DNA from 4 places in the Agrobacterium sp. genome. Region 3 is predicted to be linked to each of the others. Evidence: predicted binding sites of a transcription regulator. Region 3 holds the regulator's gene; each other region holds the start of a gene.

Evidence for each region. Region 3 encodes PhoB, which activates phosphate uptake and scavenging genes when phosphate is short. Its sites were predicted from a motif close to TGTCATNNANCTGTCAT; they were not measured.
Region 1: the regulator PhoB is predicted to act here: its motif matches at 3,707-3,723, upstream of AC5I5B_RS02700 (BtaA family protein).
Region 2: the regulator PhoB is predicted to act here: its motif matches at 1,721-1,737, upstream of AC5I5B_RS09015 (ceramide glucosyltransferase).
Region 4: the regulator PhoB is predicted to act here: its motif matches at 3,616-3,632, upstream of AC5I5B_RS16910 (DapH/DapD/GlmU-related protein).

The regions. Positions count from the first base shown of each region.
Region 1 is NZ_JCABZP010000003.1:118,970-126,090, reverse strand. It holds gene AC5I5B_RS02715 (lytic murein transglycosylase) at 1-560, opposite strand, end outside; gene AC5I5B_RS02710 (glycoside hydrolase family 25 protein) at 683-1,462, opposite strand; gene AC5I5B_RS02705 (class I SAM-dependent methyltransferase) at 1,697-2,416, opposite strand; gene AC5I5B_RS02700 (BtaA family protein) at 2,413-3,663, opposite strand; gene AC5I5B_RS02695 (lytic transglycosylase domain-containing protein) at 3,912-4,985, opposite strand; gene AC5I5B_RS02690 (LysE family translocator) at 5,111-5,746, opposite strand; gene AC5I5B_RS02685 (pyrophosphate--fructose-6-phosphate 1-phosphotransferase) at 5,799-7,010, opposite strand.
Region 2 is NZ_JCABZP010000010.1:488,257-495,377, reverse strand. It holds gene AC5I5B_RS09025 (ETC complex I subunit) at 1-96, opposite strand, end outside; tRNA gene AC5I5B_RS09020 (tRNA-Pro) at 363-439, shown strand; gene AC5I5B_RS09015 (ceramide glucosyltransferase) at 493-1,635, opposite strand; gene AC5I5B_RS09010 (DUF982 domain-containing protein) at 1,850-2,119, opposite strand; gene AC5I5B_RS09005 (BON domain-containing protein) at 2,333-2,581, shown strand; gene AC5I5B_RS09000 (DUF192 domain-containing protein) at 2,642-3,124, opposite strand; gene AC5I5B_RS08995 (cold-shock protein) at 3,124-3,702, opposite strand; gene AC5I5B_RS08990 (VOC family protein) at 3,895-4,335, shown strand; gene AC5I5B_RS08985 (YcbK family protein) at 4,492-5,754, shown strand; tRNA gene AC5I5B_RS08980 (tRNA-Lys) at 6,063-6,138, opposite strand; gene AC5I5B_RS08975 (cytochrome c biogenesis CcdA family protein) at 6,421-7,121, shown strand, end outside.
Region 3 is NZ_JCABZP010000014.1:368,081-375,201, reverse strand. It holds gene apaG (Co2+/Mg2+ efflux facilitator ApaG/CorD) at 1-199, shown strand, start outside; gene AC5I5B_RS13540 (Hsp33 family molecular chaperone) at 253-1,242, opposite strand; gene argF (ornithine carbamoyltransferase) at 1,483-2,400, opposite strand; gene AC5I5B_RS13530 (aspartate aminotransferase family protein) at 2,457-3,656, opposite strand; gene AC5I5B_RS13525 (GcrA family cell cycle regulator) at 4,088-4,621, shown strand; gene phoB (phosphate regulon transcriptional regulator PhoB) at 4,936-5,619, opposite strand; gene phoU (phosphate signaling complex protein PhoU) at 5,650-6,375, opposite strand; gene pstB (phosphate ABC transporter ATP-binding protein PstB) at 6,472-7,121, opposite strand, start outside.
Region 4 is NZ_JCABZP010000014.1:1,049,083-1,056,203, forward strand. It holds gene AC5I5B_RS16900 (RNA degradosome polyphosphate kinase) at 1-1,394, shown strand, start outside; gene ppx (exopolyphosphatase) at 1,391-2,914, shown strand; gene AC5I5B_RS16910 (DapH/DapD/GlmU-related protein) at 2,946-3,578, opposite strand; gene AC5I5B_RS16915 (hypothetical protein) at 3,729-4,076, opposite strand; gene AC5I5B_RS16920 (YunG family protein) at 4,248-4,595, opposite strand; gene AC5I5B_RS16925 (esterase-like activity of phytase family protein) at 4,734-6,092, opposite strand; gene AC5I5B_RS16930 (adenylate/guanylate cyclase domain-containing protein) at 6,247-7,121, opposite strand, start outside.

The DNA.
Region 1 (7,121 bases), on a different contig from region 3:
GGATCGAGATCGCCATGCTGGACCATTTCGATCAATGCCAGTAGCTGCGGGCGGAAGAGTTCCGGGCGGCGGCAATCATGCGAAAGGGTCACCAGCGCGTTACGGGTGTTGAAATCGCCCTGCACGGCGCCAAAATCCGTCTCCATGGCCCAGAAGGCGGCGATGACGCCGGCCGGTACACCATATTCACCTTCGGCGCGGGCGAAGGTGGAGGAGAGTTCCTGCAGCTTCTTGCGGCCGATATCCAGACGGGCCTGGCTGACGGTGCGCTGGGAGAATTCCAGGAAGGTCTGGCGGAAGACGCCCTGGGCGCGGTCACGCGAGAGCACTTTCGGATCGATCTGCGCGCCCGCAAGCGCCTTCTGAATAGCATCGGCCGGAATGCCCTTGGCGAGCGCATCGGCTTTCACGCCTTCAAGGAATGCGCCGAGATCGCCGCCGCAGGCAACCTGCTTGGGATCCTCAGGCGAGGCAACGGGCGGGGTGGCGAAGGCGGAGGCGGTGGAAAGAAGCGACAAAGCGGCGGCAAAAACGATGCTGCGCGACCGGAACGTGGGCATGGGAATTTCCTCGATAGGTTGTTAGCCCGCTTTACCCATATGTTTGCGACAAAAAAACGGACCGTGCGATCTGACGTTGCAGAACAACGCCGATTTTTCGAAAGTGTTGCTTCTTGGCCGTCTTATTTGGCCGAAGCAATCCATTTCCGCCAGTTTTTCTCCGTGCCGGCAAAGACATTGATGTCGGTTGGACCGTTTACGCCGGGCACGACGCCGGTTGCCGTATATTGCCAGAAGGCCCATTTGCGATCTTCGTAGATCTTGGCCGGATGGGCGGCAACGGAACGCACCCAGAAATGGTAATCCTTGAACTGACCGACGAGGTTGTCGCGGTGGAAATCAACAGAGGTATAGATGATCGGGCGCTTGCCATAATGGGCCTCGATACGATCAAGGAAACGCTGCATCTCGGTGCGAACGACGCCCGGCGCCGGGCGCGTCTTGCAGGTGGGCGAGGAGGGGTTCCACTCCACGTCGAGAACCGGCGGCAGGGTGACGGCATCCTTTGGCACGTTGCGAATGAACCAGTCCGCCTGGGCATCCGCTGTCGAGCAGAAATAATAGAAATGATAGGGCGCGTGCAGAATATCCGCGGCTGCCGCGCTACGCCAATGGTCGCCGAACTTCGGATCGATGCGGTCCGATCCCTCTGTCGCCTTGATGAAGACGAAGGAAACACCTGACTTGCGGACGGTCTGCCAGTCGACATCACCATTCCATTTGGACACGTCGATGCCGTGCACCTCATGACGGTGCGGGTTGTTCATGCCGAAATCCTGCGGATCGGTATCGGAAAATTTCGGTTTGGAAACGGATGCGGTTTCCAGCAGGTCATAGCTGGTGGAGGTGCAGCCGCCGATCAACAGCAAAGCCGACAATAGTGCCGATAAACGCAGCCGCATTGGAATCCTGATGAAAATGTTGCCCATCCCACGGCAGCAAAATGGCGCGCCGTATCTCCCGATTTATGCATAACATGGTAAACAAACTGATATGGCAAGGGGCAACGTGCTTTTTGCACCCCGCAAGTCGCTGGATTCGAAGCGGTTTGCGGTTTTAACGCCGAAATCTGGCCCGGCAGGAGCCTTGAGGTCGCCCCCCCTTTGGCCCCCAAAGATTCGCACCGCCCCCGGGAATCAGGCGTCGGCCAATATGCGGTGGATTTTCGGCTGCTGCGCTTCAACGACCGGAAGTGTGATGACAGCCCGCCACGCATAGCCCCGGGCGATTTCCTCGAATTCGAGGTTACCGTCAAAACGGCCGGCCATATTGGCCAGAACATAGCGGAGATTGGCGCGGGGCGTAACGTGAAAGCGGGTGAGCCAGGCTTGCAGAAGCGTGCGGAACCAATTCGGCAACTGTTCCTGCTGGCCGAAATCGACAATATGCAGCGAACCGCCTGGTTTTACCGCCGTGAGCGCCTGTTCGATCGCCTTTTCCCAGTCCGGTATCATCGACAGCGCATAGGGGATCATGACGCGGTCGAAGCCTTCGGACTGGCCGAATTCAGAAGCACGGAAGGCGGTGGCATCGGCCACGCGCAGAATGGGGCGTTCCGCCTTGCCGGCGAAATTCTCGGAGGCGGTCAGTAGCATTTCGGCGGAAATGTCGAGGCCAAACAGTTTCGCGTCCGGAAACTTGCGGCTGGCCAGCAGCAGGTTGCGACCGGTGCCGCAGCCCACTTCCAGCAACGTGCCGCCCTTCGGCACGTTGAGGCCGGAAATGGTCCTGTCGCGGCCGAGAAGGTAATATTTGCGGGTTATATCGTAGATATGCCGCTGGTGGCGATACATGCGGTCCATCAGGCTCGCATGCGCGCTGTCTGCAAGGCCCACATTCTCGCCGATGGTTTTCATGCCATAGCCCTCTCGTAAATATGGAAGCCGCCGTAGATGGCCGAGCGGTCCATGGCGTTGAGCTCGTTGGAGCGCTCTTCGAGATAGACCCACTGGTTGCGGATATCAGGGGAAAGCCGACCTTCGATGACGCTCTTTTCGGCGGCGGTGCGAAAGATGATGCGTGCGCCCGAGGCGGCGGTGCGGCTGATCTGCGACCACAATTCGTTGAGCTGCACGTCCGTCATCCAGTCCTGCGCGTCGAGGAGGATGTAGCGGTCGACGGCGCTTGCCGGCTTGCGCGAGAGAAGCTCGGTATAGGTGGCGTGGTGCACTGCGACGCGCGCCGTGTTGTTGCGGATCGTCTCGTAATATTCCGGCTTGAGATAGGCAGGCAGTGCGCCTTCATGCGGCTCCGGGTAACGGCGCGCGAAGGCCTGCCAGGCGAAATAATTGTCGCTGAGCGGGAAGTTGCAGGCGAGCTTTTCGAGCCGCTCCTTCAGCACGGAGGCAACCGTGCCGTCGTCGGAAAGGCTTGCCAGCTCGTCATATTGTCGGGGCGGAATGCCGAGGCCGAAAAGCGAGCTTTTGCGCTTCGTCAGCCAGCGCACTACCGGCTTGTCGAATAGCGGTGCGACCTTGTTGTCGAAAAACTGGCGCTGTTCGTCCAGCGTCCGGGTCTTGGCCATTTCGGTGAGTTTCACGCCATGCAGCCGGGCCATGAGATGGCCGGCGCCGATGAAGCGGCCGAGCAGGCCGGTACGGTAGATGTTCCTGTCGAACACCGAGATGCGGCGGCGGCCGGAAAGGGTGCGCTTCGACCAGTAAGCCTTGGTCGTGGCGTCGAGATGCTCGGCGATGAAGCGGTCATAACCGTGGCTGTTGCTGCGGGTGTTGGCGCGGCCGAAATGGCGCACCACATCCTGATGGGCCGGCAGATGGCGAAACGCGGCAAGCTTCAGCTTGTTCAGCGCGATGTGATGCGGGTTGAGATCAACCACATCGATGCTGGCAGGGTTGCGGGAGAGATAGGCCAGCATGTTGCAGCCGCCTGAGCCGATGGTGACGATGCGGTGGCCTTCGCCAAGCTCCATCGCTTCCATGTCGATCTCAGGGTCTTCCCAGATCTGCGGATAGACGAGGCCGGAAAAGAGGACGCCGAAGAAGCGCTCGGACAATCCGCTTTTTGAGAGCGCCTTGTGCTGGAGCAATGCGGACTTCAGTTTTGTGTTCTTGCTGAAGCCGGTCTTGGGTGCCGCACTTGTCATATGTTCACCTCTCAGTCGATTGAGAGGCGTCTACAGCCGTGACACTACAATTTGATGACAGGGGCTGTGGGCAAAGGCGGGGAATAAAGGAGACGGTGGAAAACCAGCCCTTATCTCGGATTGCCGATAAGCTTCCATTGGATACGGCGTCATCCTCGGGCTGGTCCCGAGGATGACGAAAAAACGTCGCGGCGTTTATTTGGAAAAGCCGCTTAGCTGCACGGCGCTCCCAGCGCCGCCAGAGGCCATCACTTGCGCAGAACGTGCAGCATGCCCTTGCGCTTGGCATCGTAATAATAACCGCGTGCGTAAAGCCGGACGGCATTGTCGCGGTCGTTACCAGCCACAACCCATGCGCCGCGCAGATATTTGACGGCGTATTTGAGATTGGTTTCGGCATCGAAGAGGCCGGAGGCGGGGCCATCGAAGCCCATGGAGCGGGCCGTGGCGTGCCGAATCTGCATCAGGCCGAAATTGCCGCTGCTATAGGCGCCGGGATTGTATCGGCTCTCGCGCTGCACCACGCGGTGAACCAGATCTTCCGGCACATCATACATGGTGGCGTATTTGGTAATAAGGCCGCTCAGCTTTTCGCGTCCAGCCGGCGCGGAATTGAGCGGCGCCGTCATTGATTCGTTCTGCCGGATGGCGGCAAGTGCGGCATTGGTGGGGCCGGCGGCATAAGCCAGAACCGTGCTGTCCGGCTTCGGTAGCGGAATGACTTTGCGTTCCGCCGTCAGTTCGGTGCCGATGGAGGGCGAGCCGGGCGGCGGCGGTGCGGGAGGGAAGCTGCCCTTGATGGCAACCACCTGCGGCAGATCGGCGGCGGCATTGTGGGCAGCCGGCTTGGCCGCCGTTTCGATGGCTGCTGCCGCGGGAGCGGCACCTGTCGGCGCGAGTGCTGCAACGGCGGTGGGTGCGGATGTCGCCCCTGCGGCCTGAGCCACTTCCGTCTGGTGCGGCTGCATCTGGGCGGTGATGGCTGCGGCGGCTGCGATTTCGGACGCCGGCGGCAGGGCCACGCGTCCGCCCTTGACGGCGACGGCAGTGGGAAGTGCTGCTGGCTGGGAAGAGGTTGCGGTTTCGGCGGTCTGCACCGCTGATGCTGCCGAGGTTGCGCCCGCTGCGGCTTCGGCCGTTGCCGGCTGCGTCGATGTTTGCGCAGGAGTGGTAGCGGGATTGACCGTCGCGATCTTCGGGCCGTTAGGCCCTTCCTTCGCGGTATATTCGACGCTTGTGCATGCGCTCAATGCCAGTGCCAGACCCACGGTGGAAGACAGAAGAAGTGCACTTCTTCCGCGGAATTTGCCCGAATTTCGCATGTTGCCGCCTTCGTTATGCCTGTCTTTCGATACCCCCGCGTCGAGCGAAGCAGGCAGTGTCCCGTCGAGCCTTCATTAACCTATTGTAAGGATAGCGGCAAGCCGGGACGTGGCGGCCCGGTTTTTCAGGCTGCGATGCGCCTGTATCCGGCGCTGACAGCGCGGCCGGAAATGAAGTGAGTGCGGTATTTCGGCCGGATTTTCTTGTCGCCCGACATGCGGCGCACCAGCGCGAGCGTCGGGCCTGCAAACAGCGCCTGCGCGGTCAGAATCACAAGCGCCAGAAGCAGGATGGCGGCCTGCGCCATGGCGAGCGTTTCAATTGTGTTGCCTGACGTGGAAACGAATTGTGGCAACAGCGCCAGAAAGAAAGTGAAGTAGCGCGGGCGCAAAGCGGCAATGGCGTAACAATCGCGGAAAATGCCGCTCCAGGATTTGCCCGGCAGATTGTCATTATCGGCATTGGCCGCTTGGGCGGCCGGCGTGGCGAAGGTCCACAACAGAAACAGCATCAGCCAGCCGATGCCGGCCCATTGCACGATTTCCACGAAGGATTGCGGCAGGTAGGCGAGACCGGCCACCGGAATGGCCGAAATCATCATGGCCGTGACGATGCCGAGCGCGCCGCCGACAGCGGAGGCGAAGACCGTCTTTTTGCCGCCGATGGCGGCATAGGAGGCAACAGAGAATACAAGGGGAGAGGGGAGTGCGAACACAACGGCACATGCTGCACAAAAAATCAGCCAGGCCTGTCCAGACATTCTCTTCCTCCTTGCCCTCCCTGTCGCCGTCTTATTTTAGACTATCGTAAAATCAGGCCGCTGTGAACGGCTGACCGACGTGTTCCATCACTTCGGTAAACCATTTTGCAGAGAGGTCGAAATGCTTTCCGCCCTTGATACGCGGAAACTCGATCGTCCGCAATTTGCCATTCTGGTCTTCGTCATGGCCGGTGACGCCGGAGACCTTGTTGAGCGCGCTTTCGACCGCGAGATCGACCATGCCCTGGATGAGGCGCAGATCGTCCCCATTGGCGGCGGCGGAGCGGGCGAAATAGCCTGATTTCTGCACCATGGAGCGTTCAGCACCGATGAGGCTGGCGAACTGCTTCTGGAACCAGCCGCCAACATTGATCGTGTCGATCTTGACGTGGCCGAAGGCGTCGCGCTTGACGGCCTCTCCGGACGCTTCGCGTTCGGCAACGATCGAATCAAGGCCGGCGCCTTCCGACACGAACAGCGTGACATAGCCGTTTTTGTCCATGATTTCCTTCAGGCGCTCGGCTTCCGCCTCGATGTCGAAGGCCATTTCCGGCAGGTAGATGCCGTCGATGTTCTTCATCTGCGTGTTCATCATCAGGCCTTCGACATATTCATTGCCGCTGGTCTTCTGGATATAGGCGCGGGCGGTGGCGGCCGTCAGCCAGCCGCAATGGCGGCCCATGACTTCGTGGATGACGAAGGTCTTCGGTGCAGCGCTCTGCTCGTTGCTGACATTGTCGAAAAAGGAGGCGCCGACTTCGGCGGCCGTCCAGGCGCCGAGCGACTGCTTGATCGGCACCACGTCATTATCCACCGTCTTCGGCAGGCCGACGACGGTGAGGTTATAGCCGTTCGCGCCGAGATAGGCGGCAAGGTCCGCAGCCGTCGTGTTGGTGTCGTCACCGCCGATGGTGTGGAGAATGGTGATGCCGTCGGCCGCCAGCCGGTCAGCGGCGACGCGCAGCGGATTGTCGCCTTCCTTGACCAGACCGCGCTTGGCGCAATCGGCGGCATTGGTGAGCTTGACGCGGCTGTTGCCGATCGGCGAGCCGCCGTAACGGTGCAGCAGATGCGCTTTTTCCCGCATGTCTTTGTTGATTTCGATACGGTCACCCAGAAGCACGCCCTGATAACCCGAGCGGTAAGCGATGATGTCGATCTCGGGCGCAATGTCGCTGTAACGCTCGATCAGGCCGCCCACGGCCGAAGAGAGACAGGGCGCAAGGCCACCCGCGGTCAGCATTGCGACTTTCTGTTTGGCCATCATGGCTCTCCTTTTCACATATACCCAAAGACATGTCTGGCAAATGGATGCGACAGCCGCGTGTAGGTGTAAAGTGAATTTATGAAGAAAAACGCGGATTTCTCGCGGTTT
Region 2 (7,121 bases), on a different contig from region 3:
CGGAACTTCGGCGTCGAATTCCAGAACCCAGACATTGGTCTTCGCCTTGCCGGATTGCATGGCGGTTTTTGCAGGGCGGTAAATCTTCGCAGACATGTCGAAACTGCTCCGGTTGGACAGTGGGGCACAACACCCCGAATTATTCATCACGTACCTGAATAGAATAACCAAATCGTGTCAGGAACGTTGAATTTGAAATGGACTGACTTCAGGTGAGAGTCAAGACGATTATCCCCTTGCAGCCCGATCGCACTCCGCCGTTTCGGCGTCATGTTTTGCCCATCGGGGCCGCGGTTGAACAAAGATGAATTTCCCTGTTGCGGACTGCGGGTGAACCGTGTATTCCCCAGCCATCGCCTCGGCGGAGTGTAGCGCAGTCTGGTAGCGCATCTGGTTTGGGACCAGAGGGTCGGGAGTTCGAATCTCTCCACTCCGACCATTTTAAAGCAAAACATCAGCTTTCCGGCGTAACCCTATCCTAAAGATGACAATTTATTCTGCTGACGGACCGGCCAGTGTGCTCTCGGCCGTGCCGATCGTCATGACATTGCCACGCCAAGCGACCGCGCTGCCGATCCAGCTGCGGGCCCAGACGAGGGGCATGATCATATCCCTGCTGATCATGGCCGGCAGCGTGTAGAGCGAAACCGGCCAGCGGTTGAGGGCGGCAAGCGCGAGTTCCGGCACGTACATGAGGGCGAGGACGGCAAAGGCGGTTGCGGTAAGGTTCACGTCCATCATCGCAGCGGCGGCGAGCGCGAAGAGAAGCGGGGGAAGCGTGCCGGTCAGGATTTCCGGCGCGAAATATTGCGGGAAGGTCACGCGTCGCAGCCGCGCCCAGCGGGTCTGGCGCGACCAGATTTCACCGGCATGGCGCTGGCCGAGCGGTTGCTCGAACGGGGCGGAGACCAGATGCACCCTGCGGCCGGCGCTTCGCACCAGCTTCGTCGAGGCGGCGTCTTCGGCGATTTCGGCGGCGAGTGCACGAATGCCGCCATTGTCCTCCAGGAACGGCTTGTTCCACAACATCGACTTGCCTTGCGCGAAACCCATGCCGATGGCTTCCGCCGCATATTGCCAGCGGCCCTGCGATCCGTTGAGGAAGGCGCATTCCACATGCGCCCAGAAACCCGCAGGCCGTGAACCGAGCGGCGGCGAGCAGACGAGCCCGCTGTCCTTCCGCCAGGCCGACATCATGGTGGCAATATAGGATTTCGGCATCAACACGTTCGAATCGGCGAGAATCACCCATTCATGCCGGGCGGCGCGCCAGCCCTTCACGCAATTGTTCAGCTTTGGATTGGCGCTGATGCGGTCGTCACCGATGAGCAATTGTGTGGAAACCGAGGGAAAGGCGGCTTCAGCTTTGCGGACTTCCTCGATCACGGGATCGAATTCATCAGCGACGCAGAACAGCAGCTCGTAGTCGGGCCAGTTGAGCTGAAAGGCGCGCGATAGTGTCAGCGGCGTGAAGTTTTCCACGCCGCGCAGCGGCACGACAAGCGAGACAGGCGGTTTTTTCCGGACAAGATCGTTTTCCGCATCTCGTCTTGTCAGTCGCCAGCCGGCCAGAACGATGCCGAGAAGATTGAAGGCGAGGAGCAGGATTGCGCAAAGGGCAAAAACGGTTTCCATGCTGGCCAGTTCCACTCCCAAGCTTTCGGCGGTCCACCCGCCAATCGATTCCATGGAATTCGTCTCTGCCGATTATAACGTTTGCGTGACAGTTACATGTCATGATCGGACAGGCAGGGAGATCGAGCGGCGCATGAGAGGCGTCACGACGGCTGCGCTCAAAAGAAAAGCCCTCCGCATAGAAGGGCCCAATCGTCATGATGGTCGATGAATTTTAGTGGACGTTCAGGATATGGGCATGACTGCTTGCGACGAGAAACGATTCCCGTGCTTTCTCGATGTCGCATCTGCCGGCGATGGCATCGAGGCAGTTCCTGCGCGCTTCCTCATATTCCGGCCCATGTTCCTCGGGCCAGCGGTACATCAGCATATCAAGCGCCACCAGCGGGCTGTAGATTTCCACGGCCGCCGAAAGCGGCAGATGGATCGCCACCGGTTTCATCCACGCGGCGTGGTGACACGGCTCTGTTCTGTGAATCAGCATGTCATTTTCCTCCCTGTTTTACCTGGCTTGAAAGCCTCTCACACTCCCATGCGCGAAATGCCCGCCTCACGAAATGGTTCCCGATCACCTAAAATGTGATCGATCAGGGGGTTCCAATTTTCCAAGATGAATGGAAGATGAACAAATAGATGAACCGGAGATGAACAAAACCACCGCTACGGCGTTGGTATGTTCATAAGAAGGAGAACACATATGTTTAATTTGTCAGGCATTCAGGAAAGCTTCTTCGGAGACCGCATGGCTGGCGTATGCGAGGCGATCACCTCGGCTCTGGCCTTCGAATCAGGGCTCGAAAAGTCGCGCATTTCCGCAAGTGTCGAAAATGATGTGATTTATCTGGAAGGTACGGCCGATTCGGTCGAGGCGATCGATATCGCCATCAATCTTGCCGCTTCCATTTCCAATTGCCGGATTCTGAGCCATATCGAGCCGGTTTACTGAATATTGTGCCAGCCGGGCGAAACCTCGTCCGGCTCATTCAGACGCAATAACGCGGCAATGTCATTTCCGGTTGCCGATTTGCGCGCTGCGGACCATATCGCCGGGCTTGATGCCAGAACGTTTCGCGGCGCCGCCATTCAGCTCAAGCACAAATTTTACGGGTCCGCGGGAGCTGATGATCGCTTCCGAATGCGGAACGGCGTTTTCGTGAATATGGGTGATTCGGCCATCGCTGCCGATGAACAGCATATCGAGCGGAATGAGGGTGTTGCGCATCCACATGGCGACAGCGCGCGCCTCACCGAAATCGAACAACATGCCGTTTTCAGACGGCATGGATTTACGGAACATCAGACCCTGCGCGCGCTGGGCATCGTCCAGCGCCAGTTCGGCAACGAAGTCGTGCGTTTTCCCGGAAGCGGTTTCAATGGTGAGCGGCTCTGACGTGAAGGCCTGGCGTTCCTGAGTCTGCGCGGCACCGGCCAGCGTGAAAAAAAGAAGCGCCATAACGGCGCTTTTCACCATATGGCGCAGGGCGGACATCAATGCGACATCCCGATGGCAAGCGGGTTGTCGGGATGGATTTCCGCCGCCATCAGGCCCTTGTCGCCATCGCCGAAGCGCACCAGAACCACCTGACCGGGACGAAGCTCCGTCAGGCCGAAACGGCGCAGCGTTTCCATATGCACGAAAATATCTTCCGTTCCTTCGCCACGCGTCAGGAAGCCGAAACCCTTGGTGCGGTTGAACCACTTGACGATGGCGCGCTCAAGCCCGCTCGACGGCGTCACCTGCACATGGGTGCGCACCGGGGGCAGCTGCGAGGGGTGAACGGCGGTCGACTGATCCATGGAGAGAATGCGGAAAGCCTGGAAACCGCGATCGCGCCGCTGGATGAGGGCGACGATGCGCGTGCCTTCGAGGATAGTCTGGTAACCGTCGCGGCGCAGGCAGGAGACGTGCAGCAGCACATCCTGCGTGCCGTTGTCAGGCACGATGAAGCCGAAACCCTTGGCGACATCGAACCACTTCACGACGCCGGTAATCTCGGTCAGGTCCACGGCATCGCCCGAAAGGTCCTCGACATCGACTATCGTTTTCGATGACATCCTATCAGCCATATCCTGCCAACCCCTCGATTACGCGCCATACACCGGTCAACTGATTCCTGTGCGCCAGATTAACATCTTGGTAACGGTTTCACGCAAGCCCTAGTTTTTGATTTACGCAGCTGCTTTTATGTCGCCGTCCTTGTCCGGGGCTTGCCATCACGCGTTTAACGGCTTCGGACCCGTGTAATGGAGAGGAATAAAATGCGGTATCTGCACACGATGGTTCGCGTCAAAGACCTTGGCGAATCACTTAAATTCTATGTCGACCTGCTCGGTCTTACGGAAATACGCCGAATCGAGAACGAAAAAGGCCGCTTCACTCTGGTGTTTCTTGCGGCGCGCGACGACATTGCTGCGGCGAAGGAAAACAAGGCGCCGTGCCTGGAGCTCACCTATAACTGGGACACCGAGGATTATACCGGCGGCCGCAATTTCGGCCATCTGGCATACGAGGTCGACAATATCTACGATTTCTGCGCCCGGCTGCAGCAGAACGGCATCGTCATCAACCGGCCGCCGCGCGACGGACATATGGCCTTCGTGCGTTCGCCTGACGGTATTTCCTTCGAAATTCTGCAGAAGGGCGAAAGCCTCGCACCAGCCGAACCGTGGATATCTATGCAGAATACCGGTTCCTGGTAGGGATTTTCCGGTGAGTAGCGGCGTTTTCGGGTGCTCTTGCCTTGTCCTGAGGGGATGAGGCATAGTCCGCGAATCGAAACGGCCAGTCCCGTTTTGGGGAAGCACACGATTCCGTTCCCGTGCTGCTGTTGGAAATGCAAGATACGGAGGCCAGCCATGAAAACTGTCGAAAGCGCGAAAAGACGCCTTGTCCGTCCGCGTCTTGTCGTCGCGGTTTCGCTGCTTGGGCTTTCCGGCTGTGTTTCAGCGGTGACCGACGACGAGATGGCCGCCGCTACCAAGAAGCCGGAAATTGCCGCACAACAGAAGCCGCAAACCGCCGCTTCCGCCGCCGCCGGCGCGCAACCGGGACACTATGTGGATCCCGCCGTGGCATCGGCGGCCGGCGCGGCTGCGCCTGCCCAGACGCCGGGCGGCCCGGCGCAGGCTTATGGCGCCGCCGCCGATATTGGCGGATTGACGACGCAGCCCACGGCGATTTCCGCCGGGACGACAAGCATTTATTCCACTGTGGCGCCCGCCGGTGCTGCAGGTGCACCCGGCACGGCCGCCGCCACGGGCGCCCCCTCTCACAAAATCATTCCCGCGGTCAGCAGCGTCTATTCGGCGCCCATGCAGGCGGCGCAACCGCAGCCTCAGCCGGTATCAGCGCCGGTTCAGGTCCCGCCAGCCGGACAGGTGCCGGCGGAACAGCATAGCGAAAACCGTCAGCCGGTTCCTGTGCCCGCGCCGCAGTCCGCCTCGGAACAGCTCGCGGCTGTCGCGGCGCAGCCGGCCGTGGACGCTGCCAAAATGGTGGGCGAGGCGCAGGGAGGTGACGGTAAGGGCGTGACGCTTGCGGCATTTTTCGCCGGCGCGGCCAAGAAGCGCCTGCCCAAGATGATTGAAAGCGGCACGGCGGACAATACGCAGGTCGCATCATTGCCCGGAGCCGCGGACGGGACGATGGGCATTGCGCTTTCCGGCCGCTCTGTCATGTCCGACGAGTTTGACGATGCCCATCTCGATGAAGAGGATGACCAGCCGACAGGCCTGATGAAACTCGCCTCGCTCTCCGGCCTGAGCCGCGTCGCCCCGAACGGGCTTTTCCTGCAGACGGATCGCGTCGAAGTTGGCTGCTTCAAGCCGGAACTGGTGCGGATGATCAAGGATGTGGAGCGCCACTATAACAGCCCGGCGATCGTCACCTCGGGCTATCGTCCTCCAAAGGGCATAAGGCAGGGCTCCAAACACTATACCTGCGATGCCGCCGACATCCAGATCAAGGGCGTCTCCAAATGGGAGCTTGCGACCTATCTGCGTTCCCTGCCGGAGCGCGGCGGTGTGGGCACCTATTGCCACACCGAATCGGTCCATATGGACACGGGTGAGCCAAGAGACTGGAACTGGCGCTGCCGCCGTACCGCTGCGCGCAAGTGATCTCTGGCCGGGTTTGTAGGAATATCAAACCCGATGCTTTCCGAGCCTGAATTTATGCCTGAAGACTGTTCCAAACGTTTTAGAGACGGTCCGGTCGTCCTGGGGAGTTGGTGTTTGAGCCGATAGCCCTGATTGTTGCTACGCGGTGTGGGGCCGGTTGCCTGATTGATGCGCGCAGTGGGTATTCTGAAACCAGGCTTGCAATGGATACAGTCTAAGACTGCAAACGCATCTTTTCCGCTCACATCACAGTCCTGTCACTCGTGGTGATAACTCTTTGCAGAATATCAGAAAATGTAGATTTGAGGTGGTGAGAGCGCAGGGATTCGAACCCTGGACCTACTGATTAAAAGTCAGTTGCTCTACCGGCTGAGCTACGCTCTCCCGTGTCGGGGCTTGGTTGCCCTTCGGAAGTGCGCGGAACATATGTAGAGCGATCCGTTCGGTCAACCCAAAAAAAGCGCTTTCTACAATCAATCCGGTTTTTTTTGTCGCACCCCCGAAAAGGTGATTGGAGAGAGGGGGCGGCTGGGGATAAAACCGGCTGCAGACATGTCGGCCAGACGGGTGAAATCCTTTTGCAGCAATGACATGCATGAAAATGAAGCGTGAGGCGGCGGCGAATCCCAGGAATCGCGGCGGCTTTGCGGGATGCGGAGTTCTTTCTTGTCGATTGCCGATATTTCCCTGTTCAGCGCGCTTCTGGCCGGCGCTCTTTCCTTTCTGTCGCCCTGCGTCCTGCCGCTGGTGCCGCCTTATCTCTGTTATATGGCGGGCGTTTCGGTCGAGCAGTTCAGGACGGAAGATACAGCACCCCGACCGGAGATTCGCAGGGCCGTGCTGTTTTCGGCCTTTTTCTTCACGCTTGGTTTCGCCACTGTTTTCGTGGCGCTTGGAGCAGGGGCCTCGACGATCGGTACGCTCCTTCGTCAGAATCTGGATATTCTCGCCAAGATCGGCGGTTTCATCATCATCCTTATGGGCCTGAATTTCCTCGGTGTCTTCCGCATCGGCCTGTTTTCGCGCGAGGCGCGGTTTCAGGGGGCGGGCAAGCCGGCCACGCTTTCAGGGGCCTATGTGATGGGCCTCGCCTTCGCTTTCGGCTGGACGCCCTGTATCGGTCCGGTGCTGGGCGCGATCCTGGGTGTCGCTGCCGCGCGTGATACGGTTGGTGATGGTGCGGCGCTGCTTGCGGTCTATTCGCTCGGCCTTGCCGTGCCGTTCTGGATCGCGGCTGCGTTCTCCGGTTCCTTCATGCGTTTCCTCGTCCGCTTTCGCCGCCATCTCGGCCTCGTGGAAAAGCTGCTGGGCGTATTGCTGGTGCTGACCGGTCTCGCTTTCATGTCCGGTTTTATCACCAATGTGGC
Region 3 (7,121 bases):
TGGGCCTGGCGTCGTGGGTGAGAAGCCACATCTTAAACCCGGCGACAGCTACGAATATTCCTCCGGTTGCCCGCTGGACACACCTTCGGGCCTGATGTTCGGCCACTATGAAATGGAAACGGAAAATGGCGAGGTGTTCAACGTCACCATACCCGCCTTTTCGCTGGATTCACCGGGCCTGATGCGGGTTCTGAACTAACCACTCGCCCGGCAATGAAAAAGCCGCACCCTTTGTGGGGCACGGCTCTCTATTCAGGCATTTTCAAATTCGCTGACATCGTAGCGATAGGTGGTGGAGCAGAACTCGCAGGTCACGGCAATGGCGCCGTCTTCCTCGCTCGCCTTGATCTCTTCGGCGGTGAAGCCTGACAGCACACCCTTGATCTTGTCCCGCGAGCAGCTGCAACGGTCGAAAACCGCCTGCGCATCATAGATGCGCACGCCGCTCTCATGGAAAAGCCTGAAGAGCAGGCGTTCCACCGGCACCTGCGGATCGGTCAGCTCGTCGGTATCCACCGTGTTCAACAGCGTGACGGCTTCCATCCAGGCATCATCCTCCTGCACCTCGTGACCGCTTTCATCGCCGTCGCCGCCATGCAGGTCGCGCATGCGCAGCCGCTCGGGCGCCTGCGGCAGGAACTGCGCGATAACGCCGCCCGCACGCCAGCCATGACGCGGCTTGCCTTCGCCATCACGGTCGAAGAACTCGGCAACGCCCAGCCGCACGCGGGTGGGCAGCTGTTCCGACTGACGGAAATAAACCCCGGCAATGTCTTCCAGCGATGAGCCATCGAGCGGCACGATGCCCTGATAAGGCTGCATGCCCACGCCCTGATCGATCGTGAAGGCCAGAATGCCGGTGCCGAGCAATTGCTCCGGCGAGGTTGCGCCTTCCGCGATCGCCGCCGCCAGCCGCTCCTCGTCGAAACGGGCGTAAGCGCGCATGCTTTCAGGCGCGGTAAAATCCGCGACCAGCAGGTCAACCGGGCCGTCGCCCTTGGTCTGGAGGGTCAGCTTGCCGGAAAACTTGAGCGACGTGCCGATCAGCGCCGTCAGAACAGTCGCTTCCGCCAGCAGGCGGGCGACCGCGGCAGGATAATCGTGCCGCTCGAGAATGGCATTCAGCAGCGGCCCAACCTGTACGGCGCGGCCGCGCACATCCAGACCTTCGACCTGAAAGGGCACAACCTTGTCGTCGCCAGCAAAATCGAGATCGTCCAGTTCAACCGTTACATCTGCCATGTCATACTCCTTGGCGCAGCCGTGGCGCCGCTACCGTCCAAAAGTCCGGCTTTTAAAATGTGCTTTTTCCGCTTGTCGCACAGAGACCCGGGAAGAGAAACCGCTTCCGGGGAAAAACGTGCAAATCGTGATGATGGCCCGCCAGCAGAACCGACGAGCCTCTTCGAAGTCCCACAGATGGTAATCTATGCGGGCAAGTTCAAGCACCCGGCGTGACGCGTGTCAGGCCGGGGGAATTGCTCAGATGGCGCCCATGCACCAGGCAATGATGGACTTCTGCGCGTGGAGGCGGTTTTCCGCCTCGTCGAAGACCACCGATTGCGGACCGTCGATCACGGCATCCGTCACTTCTTCACCGCGATGGGCCGGCAGGCAATGCATGAACAGCGCGTCTTTTTCCGCCTTGGCCATCAGGGCTTCGTTGACTTGATAGGGCTGGAAGATGTTGTGGCCGCGCGCCTTGTGTTCCTGGTTCATGGAAACCCAGGTATCGGTGACGACGCAATCGGCCCCGGCCACGGCCTTGTCGGCATCGTGGCACAACATGATCTCGCCGCCATTGTTGCGGGCCCAGTTCAGGAACTTGTCATGGGGTTCGGAACCCATCGGCACCGCCATTGTCATGCGGTAACCGAAGCGGGCCGAGCCTTCCACGAAGGAATGCAGGACGTTGTTGCCGTCACCCGTCCAGGCAATGGTCTTGCCTTTGACCGGGCCGCGATGTTCCTCGAAGGTCATGATGTCAGCCATGATCTGGCAGGGATGCGTGTCGTCAGTCAGGGCGTTTATAACTGGCACGGTTGCGTGCTCGGCAAGCTCCAGCAGGCGCGAATGATCCGTCGTGCGGATCATGATGGCGTCGACATAACGCGACAGCACCTTGGCCGTATCGCCGATCGTTTCGGCACGACCGAGCTGCATTTCAGTACCGGAGAGGAAAAGCGTCTCGCCACCAAGCTGGCGCATGCCGACATCAAAGGAGACGCGGGTGCGGGTGGAGGGCTTTTCGAAGATCATTGCCAGCATCTTGCCGGCAAGCGGCTTTTCCGCCGTTCCGGCCTTGGTTGCGGCCTTGCGCGCGCGGGCATCGTCGAGAATTGCCCGCAGGTCCTGCGAGCTGACGGCCGACAGGTCAAGAAAATGTTTAGGTGAAGCCATTTCAAACGTCCCATGCTCGCGAGCCTCCGGGAAGAGGCCCGCCCTTTATTGTTTCCTCAGGCGATTTTTGCCTGTTTCGCTGTCAGGGAAGCGGCGGCCGCTTCCACGCGTGCCAGCCCCTCACGGGCTTCTTCCGCCGTGGTAACGAGCGGCGGCAGGAGACGGATGACGTTGTCGCCCGCGGGCACGCCGAGCAGATGCTCGCCGCGCATGGCCTGCAGCAGTTCGCCCGACGGGACCTTCGCCTTGATGCCGAGAAGCAGGCCTTCGCCGCGAATTTCCTCGATGACATCAGGATAACGATCCTTCAGCGAAGCAAGGCCCTGGCGGAAGACCAGCGCGACATCACGGACCTTCTCCAGAAAGCCCTCGGAGAGGACGACATCGAGCACGGCATTGCCCACAGCCATGGCCAGCGGGTTGCCGCCATAGGTGGTGCCGTGCACGCCCGCCGTCATGCCGGAAGCGGCATCCGCCGTCGCAAGGCATGCGCCGAGCGGGAAACCGCCGCCGATACCCTTGGCCACCGCCATGATATCGGGCGCGACACCCGTCTGCTCATAGGCAAACAGCTTGCCCGTGCGGCCGACGCCGGTCTGGACCTCATCGAAAATCAGCAGCATGCCATGCTCATCGCAGAGCGACCGCAGCAGCTGCAGGAATTCCTTGCTGGGCGCACGGATGCCGCCCTCGCCCTGAATGGGCTCGATCAGAAGTGCAGCCGTCTCGGCCGTGATGGCGGCTTTCAGCGCATCAACGTCACCGAAGGGCACCTGGTCGAAACCTTCGACCTTGGGACCGAAACCTTCGAGATATTTCTGCTGGCCGCCGGCGGCGATCGTCGCCAGCGTACGCCCATGAAAGGCGCCTTCGAAGGTGATGATCCGGAACTTTTCCGGATGCCCCTTGGAATAATGATAACGGCGCGCGGTCTTGATCGCGCATTCCAGCGCTTCCGCACCGGAATTGGTGAAGAAGACCTTGTCTGCGAAGGTCGCTTCCGTCAGGCGCTTGGCGAGCTTTTCCTGGCCCGGCACTTCATAAAGGTTCGAGACGTGCCAGACCTTCTCGGCCTGGGTCTTGATCGCTTCCACGAGGTGCGGATGGGCGTGGCCCAGCGAATTGACCGCTACGCCGGCCGCAAAATCCAGATATCGTTCGCCGCTCTCCGTGAACAGCCAGACGCCCTCGCCTCGCTCGAAGCGCAGGGGGGCTCTTGCAAACGTATCGAACAATGGCGCGGCGGCTTCGGCCATGGCTGTATCACTCCTTGCGCGGATGCGCTGTCAGACGGTTGTCAATAGGCTCTGAGGGTTATCCCTCGCCTGAAAATCAAAAATGCCGCCTCGCGGCGGCAGGGGCACTATTGTCACTTCGCCTGCCGATGTCAACAAAAGTCCGTATTTCCCGGGCTTCTCAAGCCCTAGTAGGTGGCGGCCTGCGAGGCCCAAGGTGTTGCCTTTCAGACTCAACTCGCCAGCAAGTTGGGGAAAACCGGAAAATCGATTCGAGATGATTCCCGTGACTCTTGCCACGGAGTCTGCGTGGCACTAGGTTAATCGCTAATTACTAGACTGCATTGCGGCGGAACTAGTCACCAAAAATCCGGCAGAAACCACGCTCGCGGCACGCCCGCGAGACGGAGAAGGATTCTGCCGACATTATACGCGACGAGCGGAGAAGCGGCATGAACTGGACAGACGAACGAGTCGAGAAACTCAAGAAATTATGGTCCGAGGGCCTTAGCGCCAGCCAGATTGCAGCGCAGCTCGGCGGCGTCAGCCGTAATGCCGTGATCGGCAAGGTCCATCGCCTCAATCTGCCGGGACGCGTCAAGGCTGGCGGCCCGGTCACTTCGGCGCGCTCTGCGCCCAAGCGCACCGCTGCACCTGCCCCACGCGCGACGACCTTTGCAGGCCGCGTCAATGCGGCGCCGGCGCGGATCCTCACCCGTTCCAACGCGGCAACCGCGCTGAATGAGGAGATCGACATCGAGACCGCACAGGTTCTTGATTACGTTCCTTCCAAAAACGTGGTCTCGCCGATTTCCCGTCGCCTGACGCTGACGGAACTGACGGAGCGCACCTGCAAGTGGCCGGTCGGCGATCCGCTGAAGGATGATTTCCATTTCTGCGGTTGTGAAGCGCTGGAATCTTCGCCCTATTGCAAGTTCCATGCGAAACTCGCCTATCAGCCGGTAAGCGAGCGCCGCAAGGCTTGAGTGTTGCGGCACGCATTCGACACTCAAAAACTACGGGCCTTCGGGCCCGTTTTTTTATGACAAAGTTCAGGCGGTTCCGGGGTCAACTCACCAGCGAAGCGCCGAACCCTATCCCCCATCGCTGTCGAACCCGACCCACAATCCCGATTGAGCGGGCGGGATTTCAGCCAATTGTCCGTCATCCCATCAAGAAGGATGAAGCCGTCGTGTTTGGGGACGTCCAAAAACCGAAAGGCCCGACACCATTCCGGTTTCGGGCCTTTCGGTTTTTGGCGGGATGTTGCCCCGAGTGTAACTCGTCGGTCGAGTCTTGCTCAGGCTTCCATCGAATATCCGGCGCCGCGCACGGTACGGATGACATCCTGCATATGCGAAAAATTGAGCGCTTTGCGCAGGCGTCCGACATGCACGTCGACGGTGCGCTCATCCACATAGATATCGTGACCCCACACGCCATCCAGCAATTGCGAGCGGGAGAAAACCCGGCCTGGAGAGGTCATCAGGAATTCCAGCAGGCGGAACTCCGTCGGGCCGAGGCGCACTTCGCGGCTCTTGCGGTGAACGCGATGGGTCTCGCGATCCAGCTCGATATCACCGCATTTCAGCACCGAGGAGAGAACCTCGGGACGGGCCCGGCGCAGCATGGCCTTGACCCGGGCCATGAGTTCTGGCGTCGAAAACGGCTTGACGACATAGTCGTCGGCGCCGGTGGCAAGGCCGCGAACCCGTTCGCTTTCTTCGCCGCGCGCCGTCAGCATGATGATGGGCAGGCGTTCTGTTTCCGGCCGCATTCTGAGCCGACGGCACAGTTCTATACCGGAAACGCCGGGAAGCATCCAATCCAGGATAAGAAGGTCCGGAATACGTTCCTGCAGCCTGATTTCTGCTTCGTCTCCACGGGGTATCGTGTCGACGTCATATCCCTCAGCCTCGAGATTGTAACGAAGGAGGACGCTCAGCGCTTCCTCGTCTTCCACAACTGCAATCTTGGGCACCATATGCTAACTCCGCAAGCCGCTGCTCGTCTGTTACTCGGTCACCGAACCGAGCGTGTTGGAACTGTCGTCCTTCGGACGCTCACCTTCCGGCTGGCTGCCGGTGGTCATGTAATAGATCGTCTCGGCGATATTGGTGGCGTGGTCGCCGATACGCTCGATGTTCTTGGCGCAGAACAGAAGATGCGTGCAGGTGGTGATGTTGCGCGGATCTTCCATCATGTAGGTCAGAAGCTCACGGAAGAGCGACGTATACATGGCGTCGATTTCCTCATCGCGCTCGCGGATGGCATTGGCCTTCTCGGCGGAACGCGTGGAATAGACGTCGAGGACTTCCTTGAGCTGCACCAGCGCAAGCTCCGACAGGTGCTCTATGCCGCGGGCGAGCTTGCGCGGTACACCGGTTCCGGCAACCGCGATCACACGCTTGGCAGTGTTCTTGCCAAGGTCGCCAACGCGTTCAAGGTCGCCGGCAATACGCAGCGTGCCGATGATCTCGCGAAGGTCGGCCGCCATCGGCTGGCGTCTGGCGATGGTGACGATGGCCTTGTCGCCGATCTCGCGCTCGGAATGATCGAGGATCGCGTCATCGGAAATGACCTTCTGAGCGAGCGCGGCGTCGGAATTGACGAGCGCACGCACGGCATCGGCGCACATCTGTTCCGCGAGACCGCCCATTTCGGCGATGCGGCGCGTCAGGAATTTCAGTTCGTCGTCATAGGCCGACAGGATATGCGAATGGGTCGTTGTCTGTGTCATGGTCTAGTCCTCCGGCTTGGCCTGCATGCGCGTACCCGGAAGCGGGCACGGCAGAGGCACCAGTCTTGTTCGGTTTCGATAAAGCGCCGGCCGGGATCAGCCGAAGCGGCCCATGATGTAGTCCTGCGTGCGCTGGTCGTCCGGATTGGTGAACATCTTGTCGGTTTCGTTTTCTTCGACAAGATGACCAAGGTGGAACATGGCAGTGCGCTGGGAAACACGCGCCGCCTGCTGCATGGAGTGCGTGACGATGACGATCGTGTAATTGGTACGCAGCTCGTGGATCAATTCCTCGACCTTTGCGGTCGCGATCGGGTCCAGCGCCGAGCAGGGCTCGTCCATCAGGATCACTTCCGGGCTGACGGCAACCGCGCGCGCGATGCACAGGCGCTGCTGCTGACCGCCGGAAAGGCCGGTGCCGGACTCCAGCAGGCGATCCTTCACTTCGTTCCAGAGACCCGCCTTCTGCAGGCTGTGCTCGACGATCTGGTCCATATCCGCCTTGTTGCGGGCAAGGCCGTGGATACGCGGGCCATAGGCGATGTTCTCGTAGATCGACTTCGGGAAGGGGTTCGGCTTCTGGAACACCATGCCGACGCGGGCGCGCAATTCCACGACGTCGATCGCCTGATCGTAGATATCGTCGGTATCGAGCGTGATCTTGCCGGTGACCCGGCAACCGTCGATCGTGTCGTTCATACGGTTCAGGGTGCGCAGGAAGGTGGATTTACCGCAGCCGGACGGGC
Region 4 (7,121 bases), 680 kb from region 3:
AGCGCCGCCGCCGTGGTTCGGTGATCCGTATCGAGACCGACAGCGAAATGCCGCAGTCGCTGCGCCAGTTCGTGGTGCATGAACTTGGCGTTCCGGATAATCGCGTCGCCGTTCTGCCTGGCCTTCTGGCACTCAACACCATTTCGGAAATTGTCCGCGCGCCGCGCGATGACCTGAAGTTCGAGCCTTACAACGCCCGTTTCCCCGAGCGCGTGCGCGAACATGCCGGCGATTGCCTTGCCGCGATCCGCGAAAAGGACATGGTGGTTCACCACCCCTATGAAAGCTTCGACGTGGTCGTGCAGTTCCTGCTGCAGGCCGCGCGCGATCCCGAAGTGCTCGCCATCAAGCAGACGCTTTACCGCACCTCCAATGACAGCCCGATCGTTCGCGCGCTGATCGATGCGGCGGAAGCCGGTAAATCCGTCACCGCGCTGGTGGAGTTGAAGGCGCGTTTCGACGAAGAGGCGAACATCCGCTGGGCGCGCGACCTGGAGCGCGCCGGCGTGCAGGTCGTCTTCGGCTTCATCGAACTCAAGACCCATGCCAAGATGTCGATGGTGGTGCGTCGCGAGGACGGCAAGCTCAGAACCTATTGCCACCTCGGCACCGGCAACTATCACCCGATCACGGCCAAGATTTACACCGACCTGTCCTTCTTCACCTGCAACCCGAAGATCGCCCACGACATGGCGAATATCTTCAACTTCATCACGGGTTACGGCGAGCCGGAAGAGGGCATGAAGCTGGCGATTTCGCCCTATACGCTGCGCGCACGTATCGTAAAGCACATCAATGAAGAGATCGAGCACGCCAAGCGCGGTGCGCCGGCGGCGATCTGGATGAAGATGAATTCGCTGGTCGACCCTGAAATCATCGATTCCCTTTACCGCGCAAGTGCTGCGGGCGTGGAGGTCGATCTCGTTGTACGCGGCATCTGCTGCCTGCGCCCGCAGGTGCCCGGCCTGTCGGATAATATCCGCGTCAAATCCATCGTCGGCCGCTTCCTCGAACACAGCCGCATCTTCTGCTTCGGCAATGGTTTCGGCCTGCCGTCGGACAAGGCGCTGGTCTATATCGGCTCGGCCGACATGATGCCGCGCAACCTTGATCGGCGCGTGGAAACGCTTGTCCCGCTCACCAATCCCACGGTGCACGAGCAGGTTCTTTCACAGATTATGCTGGGCAATCTCATTGACAACCAGCAGAGCTACGAGATACTTGCGGACGGAACGTCGAGGCGCATCGAGGTGCGTAAAGGCGAAGAACCGTTCAACGCGCAGCACTATTTCATGACCAATCCCAGCCTTTCCGGACGTGGTGAAGCCCTGAAATCCAGTGCGCCCAAATTGATTGCCGGGTTGATTTCGTCCCGCAAGAAACAGGCTGAATGACTCGATCAGAAGCACAGGGGCGGCTGACCGGCCTTGCCCCCGTTTCCGTCATAGATATTGGTTCGAACTCCGTTCGTCTTGTTGTATATGAAGGTCTTTCCCGCGCGCCCGCGGTGCTGTTCAACGAAAAGGTCCTGTGCGGCCTTGGCAAGGGACTGGCGCTGACGGGCCGCATGCATGAGGAAGGCGTCAGCCGGGCGCTGATGGCGCTCAGGCGTTTTCATGTACTTTCCGAGCAGGCGCAGGCGCAGAAGCTTTATGTGCTGGCGACGGCGGCGGCGCGTGAAGCGGAAAACGGCCCGGATTTCATCCGTGAGGCCGAAGCCATTCTCGGCTGCGAGATCGAGGTGCTCTCAGGCGAAAAGGAAGCGCTTTATTCCGCCTATGGCGTGATCAGCGGTTTCCATGATCCAGACGGCATCGCGGGTGACCTCGGTGGCGGTTCGCTCGAACTCATCGACATAAAGGGCAAGAGCTGCGGCCAGGGCATCACCCTGCCGCTCGGCGGCCTGCGGCTGTCGGAACAGTCGGATGGCTCGCTGGAAAAGGCGACGACCATCGCCAGAAAACATGTCAAATCCTTTGCGAAGCTGTTGGCGGCGGGCGAGGGACGCACCTTCTATGCAGTCGGCGGCACCTGGCGAAACATTGCCAAGCTGCACATGGAAATATCAGGCTATCCGCTGCACATGATGCAGGGTTATGAATTGCCGCTCGAGGAAATGCTGAATTTTCTCGAGGAGGTCATCGTCTCCCGGGACAGCAAGGACCCGGCCTGGCAGGCGGTTTCCAAGAACCGCCGTTCGCTTCTGCCGTTTGGCGCCATCGCCATGCGCGAAGTTCTGAAGGCGATGAAACCGGCAAAGATCGCCTTCTCTGCGCAGGGTGTGCGCGAAGGTTATCTCTATTCGCTGTTGACGGAAGCCGAGCGTGAATCCGATCCGCTGCTGGTCGCGGCTGATGAACTTGCCATTCTGCGCGCCCGCTCGCCGGAACATGCGCGCGAACTGGCGGACTGGAGCGGCCGCACCTTTCCGGTTTTCGGCGTCGACGAGACGGAAGAGGAAAGCCGTTACCGGCAGGCGGCCTGCCTTCTCGCCGATATCAGCTGGCGCGCCCATCCGGATTATCGTGGCCTGCAGGCGCTCAACATCATCGCCCATTCCTCCTTCGTGGCGATCACCCATCCCGGCCGCGCCTATATTGCGCTTGCCAATTATTATCGTTTCGAAGGTCTGAACGACAACGGCACTACCGAGCCGCTCGCGGCGATGGCAGGCGACCGGTTGCAGGAACTTGGCAAGCTGCTCGGCGGCCTGCTGCGCGTGGTTTACCTCTTCTCGGCCTCGATGCCCGGTGTCGTTGATCACCTGAAATTCCGCAAGTCCGACAATCCGGACCTCGATCTCGAATTCGTGGTGCCGCACGATTATTGCGATTTCGCCGGCGAGCGGCTGGACGGGCGTTTGCAGCAGCTGGCGAAGCTGACCGGCAAGCGGCTGGCATTCGTGTTCGAGTAAAGAACGGGAACGATCTGTTTTGCGGCGCAGGCTAGGACCAGCGCTCGCAAAAGGCTTCGATATCGTTCGACTGAAAGTCGGAAAGCCGCGCCATGATCGTTTCGAATGGCCAGTCCCACCAGGCGATGGACGTAAGCTTTTCCGCGATGGATCGCGAAAACCGCTCGCGGATGATTTTCTCGGGCACACCGCCGACAATGGTGTAGGGCGGCACATCCCTGGTGACGACGGCGCCGGCGGCAAGCACTGCACCGTCTCCGACTGTCACGCCCGGCAAGACGATAACCCCGTGACCAATCCAGACATCGTGACCGATAATGGCGCGGTCCTGCTTGCGCTGGTCGAAAAAGGCGTCATCGCGCACCGCATCGGCAGAGTAATATTCCGGGCAGTAGCTGAAACGATGCATGGATGGCCGGTCCATCGGATGGTTCGGCGCGCCTATCCGGACCTCCGCAGCGATGGCGCAGAATTTTCCGACGATCGCGTCACCGACCATGCAGCGGGGTCCAAGGTAGGAATAATTCCCGAGTTCGACATTGTGCAGGGATGTATCCGCCAGAATTTCGCAGCACTCGCCGACGTTTGAATCTCTTATGCTCGCCGTCGCATGGATGACGGTTTCCGCGATTTTCGGGCGCTTGATCTGTGTGGTCGAATCCATTCCAGCCTCCGGATTTGCGCCTACTTAACCGGGGATGATGAAAGGCCTGTGACGACGGCAAAAGCGGTTCAAGCGGGCCGGCCGCTCCCTCGCAAATACGCATCATGTGGTTTGCGTGGGAGAGCGAAATCCTGTCTTTACGGACGTATGTCACTCATTGGAGATATTGGCGGCGGGATCTCGTTTCTTCCAGTAGTGTTCGGTGATGTTTTGAGCGTTTCGAATGATGTGACCAGCGATGTCAGGGTCTCCACCCTTGAATGTTTCCGGGTCGGCACCGCATAACAGCAGGAAGAGCTGCTGATGAGCGACAGCGACAAAATAATCGCTGGGCGGTGGCTGCATGTCTGAATCGGTGGCCTGGAATGCCTCGGCGACCTCTTTGCTGGCGCGCTCAAGCGCTGCGTGAATGGTGGCCATCATTGCCGCTTCCTTGCGCTGCAATATGTCCTGAACCTGCCGCTCCGCCGGTGTCAGAACCGGGCAACTCTCGCTCATCGAATGTCTCTCCTGTCGGTGCAACCATTTCGCTGAGCGATATTATCGCATGGATTGTGTCCGCTTTACGGGAAAGATTGAAATGATGGTGCTGAAGCATGGCGCAATGATTGACCACATACCGGGTTCGCGGGCGAAACGGCAATGGGCTGGCACTGCTTTGCAAACGGCTCAGCCGTGCCCCAGTGCTTTCCGGATGCAGGCGCTGAGATAGGCATATTGCAGGGGCGTTATCGTCGCCATGGCTTCCGTGCGGCTGGCAAGTCTGTCCTGGTAACCGACAGGAATATCGAACTGGCTGAAGGTGAAATCCCAGCGGGTGCCTTCAAGGATATTGTAAAAATGGTCGGCGCCGCTGACGGCGGTTTTGGCAAGCTCGCCGCCGAAAATATCCTGCACCACCAGCGCGGTGACGCTGCCTTGTCCTCTGGCTGGGTTTTCGCGTGACCAGAGGCTGCTGGTCTCACCCGACCAGCTTTTCTTCAGGGCGTAATAAAGTCTCTCTGCGTGGTCCTGCATCAAACGTCTTCTTTTCCGCAAGCATGTTTCGGTTGGAATACGAGAATCGGAACGGAGCGCCATGCAGACCATCTGGTCTACCGGGCGCTCCGTCCGGATCATTTGCAGCTGCCAGGGCGATTGGCAGCGGCCGTGGTCTTACTTCGCGTCGAGCAGGTCCTTGACCTCAAGCAGGACGAACTCGTTGTCGTCAGCCTTGTCCAGAGCACGGCCGGCCGAGAAGGGCAGGTTGTTGTCGTTGCCGACGATGATATGCGTGGCATCGACGCGATCGACATTCTCGATAGTGACGAAAGGCATGTCGTAATAGCCATTGCCACCACCCTGACGCTTCTTGTTATCAGGATCGGAGATTTTCAGAAGATCGATATAACCGATCTTGCGCGCGGCCTTGCCGACATTGGCGTCATTGAATTCGATCTTGTAGATGCGCTTCACCTTGGAAGGCACGGCAAAGCAGTTTGCTTCCGGCTTCTTCGGGTCGGCGCAGGCCTTGTCGGCGGTGCCGGCGCCATTGTCACGCTCGATGACCAGCGCGGTGCTGTCATCCAGCATGTTGAAGTCACCGATGGCTTCGCCGCCCTGCGCCAGCGGATAGAGCCACGTGCGGCCGGTCCATTCCTTCTTGGCGGTATCGAGCTCGATGATGCGCAGTGCGGTCGCGCCGTCTTCGGTCTTCTCCACCTGGCCGTCAGCCATGTAAAGCGGGCCTTCCAGCAGGCCGTAGAGCTTGGAGCCGTCCTTGGAGAGCGCCATGCCTTCATAACCGCCCGAGCGCTTCAGGTTGAAGGCCGCCATCTTCTGCGTGGGGTTGCCGGGCAGGGCGAGAGTGGGGTGATCGGGAGACTTCACCTCGATGTCGCCGGCCTTGGTGGAGATCACGTCGGTCAGCTTGCCGTCACGGGTGAATTTCAGGATGTAAGGGCCGAATTCCTCGCCGACCCAGAAACCATCGGCGACGGGCTGAATGGATTCGACGTCGAAATCGGCGCCCGTCAGGTAGCGCTTGCTCGAGCCTTCGAGAACGATGGGGAAAGGCGCCTTCATGTCGGGATCGGAGAGGAACACGGTTTCAAGCGCGTTGACCTTGCCGGCGTCCCAGTCGAACTTCAGATGGTGAAGCATCAGCATGGCGTCGCTGGAATTGAGCTTGGAGCCAAAGCCATTGTCGGAAAGGCTCCAGAAGCTGCCGTCGGGCATGGCCTTGATGCCGGAAAAACCCTGCATCGGCTGGCCGTTGAACGGCATGGAAAGGCCGGTCAGGCGCACGCCATCCTTGCCGGGCACGGTGCCGAGACCTTCGGCGCGCTTGCGATCAGCGGTCGTGAACTTGGCGGAGGTCTTGAGATGTTCAGGCGCGTCAGCAGGTGCTGCGATGATGGTATTGGCCGGCAGGATGGCGTGGGAGACCAGCTTTGCCGGAAACTCCTGTTCCGCCGCATGCGACGCGGAGGCGAGCGCAAGAATGGCGCAGGATGCAAAAAGAATGTGCTTCATGATGGAGACCCCTCTCAATACCTGTTGAAGATAGGATTGAGGCGATAGGGTCGTCGCATGACAGGCAGGTGATTGCCGTTTGAAGCTTTGATGAATTTTGATGACGGCCGTAGCGGTAAATGGAACGGCGCGGCATTTTGCAGCCGTTTACCCCTTAAACCACAGGGGGCTGGTATTGGCTGAGTGTGCAGACGCCCAGCGTCTGGCCACGACCTTTCACGGCATGTTCGCCCAGATATTCGCTGCGAACGTCTTTCGGAAGCACCAGCTGATGAGCGAGGTCTGCCGATATGAGCACCGGATGACCGAGCATCTTGCTGAGCGATTCGAGACGCGATGTGGTGTTCACGGTATCGCCGAAATAGGTGATCTTGTGATGATCGACGCCGATTTCCGCCGTGATGACCGGCCCGCCATGGATGGCGAAGCGCAGGCGCGGCACTTCGCCGAAGCGGGAGAGCCACATGTCTCGGTTGCTTTCAACGGTCGCCTGAATATCGAATACGCAGCGCACGCAGGCCGCCCGCCTGATCGCCATGTGATAGGGCCAGGTGATGATGGCGGCGTCGCCAATATAATCGTCGATGACACCGCCGTGTTTTCTGACCGGCGCGGCATAACTTGCGAAAATTTCGCCGAGAAACTCCTGGGCTTTCAGGTCGCCATGGGTTTCGGCAAAGGAGGTGGAACCGACGAGATCGATGAAGATGAAGACGCGGTCTTCGCTGACGGGGCGACGATAGCGACCGAGAATGAGATCGATGAAGATATCGCGGCCGAGAAGTTCGCGTACGCGCATGATGAAGACGATGATGCCGCAGACGATGAGGGTAAAGATCAGCGTCTGCACTTCGGCGTGCACCGCCCGTTTCCAGGTGCCGGGAAATATCCCGCTCAACCACAGGATGGTGCCGCCAAGCCCGAATCCGCAAAAGACGAGGATGGCGTATATGATGAGACCGACGGCGATATAGGCGGGCGTGGGCAAAGCGCTGACCTGCCGCGACAGGCCGGGCATGATGTAACCGC